3 regions of the Dorea sp. OM07-5 genome follow, and region 2 is predicted to be linked to each of the others. Evidence: predicted binding sites of a transcription regulator. Region 2 holds the regulator's gene; each other region holds the start of a gene.
The links. Region 2 encodes HrcA, which represses chaperone genes, less so after heat shock. Its sites were predicted from a motif close to TGTTAGCACTCNNNNNNNNNGAGTGCTAACA; they were not measured.

Region 1 (3,289 bases), on a different contig from region 2:
TCCAGGTTCTTGAACAGGATTGCATCTTTCATCTTGTCACAGAACTTCTCATCTTTTAAGCAGCCGAATTTGATAAATGGGCTGATGCTGTCCCAGTATTTCTCATACTCGTCTCTCTTTGTCTTACACATTCCGGCAAGTTTATCTGCAACTTTCTTGGAAATGTACTCAGAAATCTTATTTACAAATCCATCATTCTGCAGGGCGCTTCTGGATACGTTAAGCGGCAGATCCGGACAGTCGATAACTCCTTTTAATACCATCAGGAATTCTGGAATTACTTCTTTAATATTATCAGCGATAAATACTTGATTGTTATACAACTTGATCGTTCCTTCTACGGATTCATACTCTGTATTGATTCTCGGGAAATACAGAATACCTTTCAAGTTAAATGGATAATCCATATTCAAATGGATCCAGAACAGTGGCTCTTTGTAATCCAGAAATACTTTGCGGTAAAATTCCTGATAATCTTCATCGGAACACTCATTTGGATGTTTTGTCCACAGTGGATGTATATCGCTTAAAGAAACCGGGCGCTTCTCAATCTTGACTTTCTCTTTTGCCGGCTCTGTCTCTACCATTTCTTTCTCGCCGTTCTCATTTTCTTTTTCTTCCATCTTGGCTTCTTCGTGAATGTGCTCTACGACAACATCATCCTCTTTAAGATCTGCCTCATCGATAGTCTCATATTCCGGTTCTGCTCCTTCTTTTGAAAGGAAAATCTCTACCGGCATGAATGAACAATATTTCTCGAGTACTTCTCTGACACGATATTCATTTGCAAACTCCAGGCTGTCCTCGTTCAGATACAGTGTCATTGTGGAACCGATTTCTGTCTTCGTTCCCTCTTCCATCTCATACTCTGTGCCGCCTTCGCTTACCCAATGTACCGGTTTTGCGCCTTCTTTATAAGATAAAGTATCAATATGCACTGCGTCTGCTACCATAAATGCAGAATAGAATCCAAGACCGAAATGTCCGATCATATCGTCTTCTGTTGTCTTGTCCTTATACTTCTCAAGAAACTGTGTTGCTCCGGAAAATGCAATCTGTGTAATATACTCTTCCACTTCGTCAGCTGTCATTCCAACACCGTTATCTGTAAATTTCAAAGTCTTCTCTTCCGGGTTTACTTCTACAGTAATCTTTGGTTTATATCCATCCGGAAGCTGATACTCTCCCATCATATCCAGTTTTTTTAATTTTGTGATCGCATCGCACCCATTGGATACCATCTCACGAACGAAAATATCATGATCGGAATATACCCATTTTTTAATAATCGGGAAAATATTTTCACTGCTGATCGATAAACTACCTTTTTTTGCTGCCATTTTAATCACTCCTATTTCTATTTTTTATCATGCGGATTCCCCGCCATTCTTCTCTAAAGGATATAATAAGCCTCTCATTTTCAAAAGTCAACAGAAAATTAGCACTCTTTTAAACAGAGTGCTAATAATTCTTTGAACTTTATAAAGTTTTTATAAATTATGCTGCTTTTATCTTTATTCCACACTTTTCAGTGATTCTACCATATCAATCTTGCGGAGTTTAAAATACATCACACCATTTATAATGATTGAAAACAGTACCGTAAACAGGAAACTGTACAGATAACTCGGCGGATTGATATTGCGTCCGAACATTGCAGCATCCACTTCTACTGTCTGGATGATAAACAGATGCAGAATCCTTCCGATCCCAATTCCTACACCCGCTCCTATAAGCGTCAGGATCAGATTCTCACGATACACATAAGCTCCTACTTCCTGATCATAAAATCCAAGTACTTTCAGTGTTGCAAGCTCTCTCTGCCTCTCAGCAATATTAATGTTATTCAGATTATAAAGTACGACAAATGCAAGCATACCTGCTGAAATGATCAGTACTACAATAACAAGATTCAGGCTTTTCAGCATATCATCAAGCTGTTCTCTGATCTCATGCATATAACTGACATTTAACACTTCTTTCCTTGCCAGTATCTTCTTTCCTGCATCTTCCTTCTGTTTCTGGGAATATCCATCACGGATTGTAAATAAGAAACAGTTATACTCCGGCTTCTCGCCATAGATCTTCTCATAGCAGGCAGGTGTCAGATAGAGATAATGCCCCATGTAATTCTCACAGATTTTTAGGATCTTTACTTTTTTATCTCCATTTTCCTCGTCCTTAATCCGGATCGTATCGCCGGCTTTCGCATTTAAAAGCTTCGCCGTCTTCTCACTGATAATTGCACCATCGTCTGTCAGCTTATAAGGCGTATGGCTTCTTCTGTCTCTGAAATGCACGTAGTCTCTGACATCTTCCGGCTCACCAAACACGCACTCATATGTCGCCCGCTTTTTCTTTCCTTTTGCAAGTGTTACGGACTGCATCTTCGCTTTCATATGACGAATCACATCCGAGTCTTTTGTAAGGAAATCATCCAGATTATCGATTTCTTTTTCCGTCAGATTCTCTTTTAAATAGACACTTCCATCGTAATACTGAATCTCGCTATACTGTAAGTCGGCAATCTCGAAGATGGAATCCCGGAGTCCAAATCCGACGAGCATCAATGCCATACAGCCGCCAATTCCAAATATTGTCATGAAAAAACGTTTCTTATACCGCATCAGATTACGGATGGTAGACTTCCAAGTAAAACTTAAATGTTTCCATAGAAATCCAATTCGTTCCAGGAAGACTCTTCTTCCAATCTTCGGTGCCGGCGGGCGCATCAGCACAGCCGGTGTTCCTCCCAGCTCCCGGTAGCAGGCTTCTATCGTTGCAAGCAATGTGCATGCTACTGCCACACCGGAAGCAAACGCTGCATAACCCCAGTGATACGGAATCAGGATCTCCGGTATATGTAAATACATAATTCCGTATGCATATATGATAATAAACGGGAAGATCTTTTCACCGATCAAAAATCCCATAACGCTTCCAATCGCCGAAGCAAGCAATGCATAGCCGATATATTTTGACGCAATTGCTGCTTTTCCATATCCAAGCGCTTTCATCGTTCCGATCTGTGTTCTCTGTTCTTCTACCATTCGCGTCATACTGGTCAGACTAATAAGCGCTGCTACGAGGAAAAAAATCACCGGGAAGACTTTTCCGATTGCTCGCATCCGATCCGCATTCTCACCATAGCTTGTATACTCCGGCAAGTCATTCCGATCTGCGATATACCATTTTGCTTTTGGGATATCCGCAACCTTCTTTTTCGCATCGGATACTTTTTTCTCTGCTTTTTTGATCTTCTCCTGTGCTTCTTTTTTACCTTTTTTGT
Region 2 (3,289 bases):
TCCGCGAGCTGGATTTTGAAGAAGCAGAGAGTATTTTCAGAAAGTGGAAGGAGGAACACTGATGGAGAAAAAACATGTATTGGTCGTGGATGACGATCTGATTTTATTAAAGACAGCAGAAGAGATTCTGTCAGAATTTTACAGTGTCAGTGTAGCCAAAGCCGGGAGCCAGGCGATTGCACTTCTGGAAAAAGGCGTGATCCCGGATCTGATCCTTCTGGATATTGCTATGCCTGGAATGGATGGATATGAGACACTAAATGAGATGAAGAAGATTCCGGCGGCAGGCAGTGTGCCGATTATTTTCCTGACCGGATTTTCCGATGCAGATTATGAAGTGCGCGGATTAAAATCCGGCGCGGTAGATTATATTGTGAAACCATTTGTGAAAGAAGTACTGCTTGCAAGAGTGGAACGCCATTTACAATATGAAGAAGGACGGGCCAGAGAAGAACGAACGGAAGAAATAAAGGAGAATGAAACGTATAAAAAGATGCAGGAAGTGTTAAGCCCAATCGAGTGGAAGATTGCGCAGGCAATTGCAAAAGGGATGGACAACCGGGAGATTGCGGCGGAATATCATTATTCTTATGGTTATGTGAAAAATGTAATTACCCGTATATTTTCAAAACTTGAGGTGGAGAAAAGAAGAGATCTGCGGAAAATGTTTGAAGGATAGGGGATGTTCGGTTGTGTTTTACATAGAAAAAGGCTATAATAGAGGAAATATATAACCACGCAGGAGGAATGCAAAATGAAAATTTTTGACACAGTAAACAAAGCAGAAGTAGAAGTAAATGGAACAGACGGACTGGTTCAGCTTATGAAAGACGGCCGTCAGGTAGATCTTTATCTGAAAGAGAAGAAATCTGATGAAGACGGATACATGAGCTGGGATGTAGAACACTGGTCAAGTGTAGATGGTAAAAGATTTATCCGCTGCTATTCATTAGAGGGACGTGTATTAAGTGAGTCTACAGGACATAATATCTATGATCTGGCAAATGATTTCAAACCGGAAGAGGCTGCAAAAGTAGAACTGAGCTAGACTGTTTTAAAGCGTTTGAAAAGAATCTAAAAAAATAATAAATACTGTTGACAAACAGAAAAAGGAGTGCTACATTAATAGTCGAAAGATGTTAGCACTCCTTTCTAATGAGTGCTAACAAAGAAAAATCCGAAAGGAGGAGAGCTGATGTTAGAAGAACATGGACTGAGTGATCGTAAGCTTAAGATTTTACATGCGATTATACAGACTTATCTAGAGAGTGGCGAGCCGGTCGGATCGAGAACCATTTCCAAATATACGGATTTGAATTTAAGTTCAGCAACGATCCGTAATGAGATGGCGGATCTGGAAGAACTTGGTTATATCATACAGCCACATACATCGGCAGGTCGTATTCCTTCGGATAAAGGCTACAGATTATATGTAGATATGCTGATGCAGGAGAAGGAGCAGGAACTGAATGATATGCAGGATCAGATGCTTCAGAAAGCAGATAAGATGGATCAGCTTCTGAAACAGGCAGCCAAAGTTTTAGCGAACAATACGAATTACGCAACGATGGTTTCCACTCCGATGAACAATTCCAATAAGATCAAGTTCCTCCAGTTGTCTATGGTGGATGAAGAACAGGTGATCGCGGTAATTGTTCTCGGCGGCAATGTGATAAAGAACAAGCTCATTCATCTGGAAGAACCGCTCAGCAATGAGAACCTGCTGAAGCTGAATATGCTTTTGAATACAACACTCAATGGTATGTCCATTGAGGAGATCAATTTAGGACTGATCGCAAGACTCAAAGAGCAGGCAGGTATTCACAGCGTGGTGATTGGCAACGTACTGGATGCAGTCGCAGATACGATACAGGTCGATGAAGATATGCAGATCTATACAAGTGGTGCGACGAACATTTTCAAATATCCGGAGCTCAGCGATAAGCAGAGCGCTCAGGATATCATCAGTGCATTTGAAGAAAAACAACAGCTTACAGAGCTTGTAACCCAGACACTTTCTCATGAAGAGAATACAGGAATTCAGGTTTATATCGGTGATGAAGCACCGGTACAGAACATGAAGGACTGCAGTGTCGTGACCGCAACCTATGAATTAGGCGAGGGCATGAAGGGAACGATAGGCATTATCGGACCGAAGCGGATGGATTATGAGCATGTTTTAAAATCTATGAAGCGTCTCCAGACAGAACTGGATCAGATGTTTCATAAGAATGAATAAGAAAGGTGGAAGTACCCTTGGAAGATAACAAAGAAAAGAGCCAGGAAGAGATGGTAAAGGAAGCTGTGGAGGAAGCAAAGAAGACAGCTGAAGCCACTAAAGAAGAGGCAGCCGAAGACGAAGCGAAGGAAGCAGAGACAGAGGACAGCAAAGAATCCGATACAGAAGAGAAGAAATCCGGCAAGAAGTTATTTGGCAAGAAGGATAAGAAAGATAAAAAAGACGAGAAGATTGAGGAACTGACTGACAGACTCACTCGTCAGATGGCAGAGTTTGATAACTTCCGCAAACGTACAGAGAAGGAGAAATCCCAAATGTACGAAGTTGGTGCGAAAGATATCATAGAGAAGATTCTTCCGGTTGTAGACAATTTCGAAAGAGGTCTGGATGCAGTGAAGGAAGAAGACAAAGAGGATCCATTTATCCAGGGAATGGAGAAGGTTTACAAACAACTGATGACAACACTGGAAGGAATCGAGGTGAAACCTATCGAAGCGGTAGGTCAGGAATTTGACCCGAATCTTCATAATGCGGTTATGCATGTGGAAGATGAGAATCTCGGTGAGAATATCATTGCCGAAGAATTCCAAAAAGGTTATATGTATCGTGACTCTGTAGTGAGACACAGTATGGTAAAAGTAGCAAATTAGAATTTATTTAGAAATAGAACAGGAGGACAATTATTATGGGTAAAATCATTGGTATTGACTTAGGTACAACAAACAGCTGTGTAGCCGTAATGGAAGGTGGACAGCCAACAGTTATCGCTAACACAGAAGGTGCAAGAACTACACCGTCAGTAGTAGCATTTACAAAAACAGGAGAGCGTCTTGTAGGTGAACCTGCAAAACGTCAGGCAGTTACAAACGCAGAGAGAACAATCTCTTCTATCAAGAGAGAGATGGGATCTGATTATAAAGTAACTGTAGATGAGAAGAAATATTCTCCGCAGGAGATTTCAGCAATGATCCTTCAGAAATTAAAAGCAGATGCAGAAGGATATCTTGGAGAAAAAGTAACAGAAGCTGTTATCACAGTACCTGCTTACTT
Region 3 (3,289 bases), on a different contig from region 2:
TACATTGTAGCGTTTCAGGAGGCTCCAGAGTGTCCTTGTATGTCCCTGGATTCCGTCCGCTCCGTTGATCACAAGAATCGCATAATCGAGGACCTGCAAAGTACGCTCCATCTCCGCTGAAAAATCCACATGTCCCGGTGTATCCAGCAAAGTTACCTGCCACGGATCAAGCGGAAATACCGCCTGTTTGGAAAATATCGTAATTCCTCTGCTCCGCTCCAGTTCATGCGTATCCAGAAATGCATCTTTATGATCCACTCTTCCCAACGTTCTTAATTTGCCACTCAAATACAAAATACTTTCCGAAAGTGTTGTCTTTCCTGCATCAACATGCGCCAGTATTCCGATTGTAATATTTCTCATATTTCTTACACCTGTTTCTTCACTTTCTGTATTATAAATCCAGCTTCATCCGTACCAGTTCCCTGCGTTTTTCATATTCACTGTAAAATGCATCCCCAGCGGCAAGTTCTGCCTGATATGGTGTCTGATAGAATGTCCTCAAAATGAAAACCTGCAAAATCTTTGCTTCTTCCGCACTCAAATCTGCAAGCGCCGTCTCACAGTTTTTCAAAAATGCATGCCAGGAAGTAATATAGTTCTCATATGCTTTGAGATTTGCAATGCCAAGCCATTTTTTCACCTTAATCTTCGTTCGGTCTTTCTTCTGACATTCATGGATCTGCAGAAAATACTTAAATTCATCTTCTTCATAAAATCGTCCAAGCGGAAATAACCTGCAGATTCCCGGACGGAATGCATGAATCTTGCATCTGCCAGCTTCATTTAAGAATGGACAGCCTAACGTCCCGTCATCCATGTCAAGATGCGGCAGGATCATGCCATCCACAACTCCGAGCGCGATCTTTCCTTTCATTAATTCTTCAAATGTCTCACCCAGCCCGGCACTCATCTGCCAAACATCATAAGGATCCAGCACAATGGAATCACCCATACCACGGCAACACGCAGAACAGCCTTTGCAATCCTGACAATCTGCTTTTACCATGTCATTTGCCGTATATAAATTACCATCCGAGATTTCTTTCATATCTATGTTTCTTATCATTTTCTTATCCTCTATATGTCTTCGCTTTCTTTTGTCTGTCTGGAATCTTACGTTTTACATTATATCTGTGTAATAGAACATGAAAGCACTGTACTTCTTATAGGATAAACGATTGTAAGACTAAATGCCACCCCTTGTTTTACTTTGCAGAAAAATATGCCACATAATAGAAGTTTGTTTTTCAGTTAATAAAAAAATTCCAGAAATTAGCACTCACCTCTTGACAGTGCTAATAATAGATGTTATAGTACAGTTAGAACAAAGGAAGAGGGATAAAAAGAAAGGGTCTTGATTCCAGATGTTCCTATGAGACAACAACACATCGGATTCTCCGACAGTGCTTAATTATATTTTATGAATGTCTTTTGAAAGGAGATATGACTTATGATGTTACCTAGTATTTTTGGAGAGAACTTATTGAACGATTTCTTTGATGATGATTGGAATGCATGGGGTTATAGTGACACAAGCCTTATGAACACAGATGTTAAGGAAAACGAAAAGGATTACGAACTGACGATGAGTATGCCGGGCGTACAGAAAGATAATGTAAAGGCTGAACTGAATGATGGTTATCTGACAATCAGCGCAAGCACAGATACGAACAACGATGAGAAAGATAAAGATGGACATTATATCCGTCGTGAACGTTACAGCGGTTCTTGCCAGAGAAGTTTCTATGTTGGCAAAGATGTCACAGAAGATGATATTAAGGCAAGTTTTGAAGATGGCACTTTGAAGATGACCATTCCGAAAAAAGAAGCTAAACCTGCTGTGGAAAGCAAAAAACAGATTGCCATCGAAGGATAATCTTATAATTAAACTTATAGTCGACAAGTTGCTCATAGCCGGAGTGAAAAGCTCTGGTAGCACATAATATAGATAGAGATTCAAGGAGGAATGACTTATGATGATGCCTAGTATTTTTAATGATAATTTATTTGATGATTTTTTCAGATTCCCATTTTATAATGACAAAGATGAACATCGTATGGAGAAGAAACTTTACGGACACAGAGCTCACAACTTAATGAAGACCGATATCCGCGAGAGAAAAGGCAGTTATGTTCTCGATATTGACCTTCCTGGATTTAAGAAAGATGAGCTTACCATTGAGTTAAACGATGGTTATTTGACGATTAGTGCCGCAAAAGGACTGGATCAGGATAAGAAAGAAAAAGAAACCGGACATTATATCCGTCGTGAACGTTATGCCGGTTCCTGCCAGAGAAGTTTCTATGTTGGCAAGGATGTAACTGAAGAAGATATTAAAGCAAGCTTCAAACATGGCATTTTGAAACTGACCATTCCGAAAAAAGAAGCCAAACCTGCCGTAGAAAATAAGAAACAGATTGCTATTGAAGGATAATGTCAAATTCTTGCTTTTTCTTCTATTTAAGCTTATAAATAATTTATTTAACAAATAGCCTAAAGCCCACGATTTTACTGGGAGTTAGGCTATTTTTCATCTTATAGATATTATCTATTATTTAGTCATTTTATAGATATTATCAATTTGCTTATATTTATATATGAAACTATACTTAAGTGGATACAAAGCGTTCGCTTGAAAGCGAAAAGACAAGGAGGAATGTTGTAATGAAAGCAACAATCAAAAAAATCTCCCTGTTTATGCTCTCACTTGCTGTAGTTCTTACTATGGCAGCTTCTACAGGCATGAACAGTGAGGCGGCTTCGAAAAAGCCAACAAAGATTACCCTCAAAGCTACTTCGAAAACAGTAGATATCAAGGGTAAAGTGAAGGTTTCTGTTAAATCTGTAAAACCTTCTAAAGCAAGCAAATCTGTAACCTACAAATCAAGCAATAAGAAGATTGCTACTGTATCTTCTAAAGGCACTGTTACCGGTAAGAAAAAAGGTACTGTAAAGATCACTGCTACTTCCAAGAAGAACAAGAAAGTAAAATCTACAATCAAGATCACAGTAAAAGATCTGAAAGCTTCTTCTGTTAAGCTGAACACTACTTCCAAAACAGTAGCTTCCGGAAAAACAACAACTTTAAAAGCTACTGTAAAAGGAGCTACAGGATTCTACAACCAGGGTGTTACATGGAAATCAAGCAACACAAAAGTTGCTACTGTATCTTCCAAAGGTGTTGTAAAAGGTATCGCAGCAGGACAGGCTACAATCACAGCAACTGAAAAAGGTGGAAGCAAGAAAGCTACATGCCTTATTACTGTAACTGAGCCGGTGAAAGTT

Region 1: the regulator HrcA is predicted to act here: its motif matches at 1,437-1,467, upstream of htpG (molecular chaperone HtpG).
Region 3: the regulator HrcA is predicted to act here: its motif matches at 1,274-1,304, upstream of DXC04_RS08265 (Hsp20/alpha crystallin family protein).

What each region holds. Positions count from the first base shown of each region.
Region 1 is NZ_QUKZ01000001.1:266,900-270,188, reverse strand. Features, by position in the region: gene htpG (molecular chaperone HtpG) at 1-1,340, opposite strand, end outside; gene DXC04_RS01340 (ABC transporter permease) at 1,515-3,289, opposite strand, start outside.
Region 2 is NZ_QUKZ01000014.1:32,758-36,046, forward strand. Features, by position in the region: gene DXC04_RS12195 (ATP-binding protein) at 1-62, shown strand, start outside; gene DXC04_RS12200 (response regulator transcription factor) at 62-679, shown strand; gene DXC04_RS12205 (hypothetical protein) at 755-1,048, shown strand; gene hrcA (heat-inducible transcriptional repressor HrcA) at 1,196-2,239, shown strand; gene grpE (nucleotide exchange factor GrpE) at 2,290-2,889, shown strand; gene dnaK (molecular chaperone DnaK) at 2,925-3,289, shown strand, end outside.
Region 3 is NZ_QUKZ01000007.1:39,948-43,236, forward strand. Features, by position in the region: gene DXC04_RS08255 (translation factor GTPase family protein) at 1-363, opposite strand, end outside; gene DXC04_RS08260 (YkgJ family cysteine cluster protein) at 395-1,069, opposite strand; gene DXC04_RS08265 (Hsp20/alpha crystallin family protein) at 1,454-1,879, shown strand; gene DXC04_RS08270 (Hsp20/alpha crystallin family protein) at 1,977-2,438, shown strand; gene DXC04_RS08275 (rhodanese-like domain-containing protein) at 2,669-3,289, shown strand, end outside.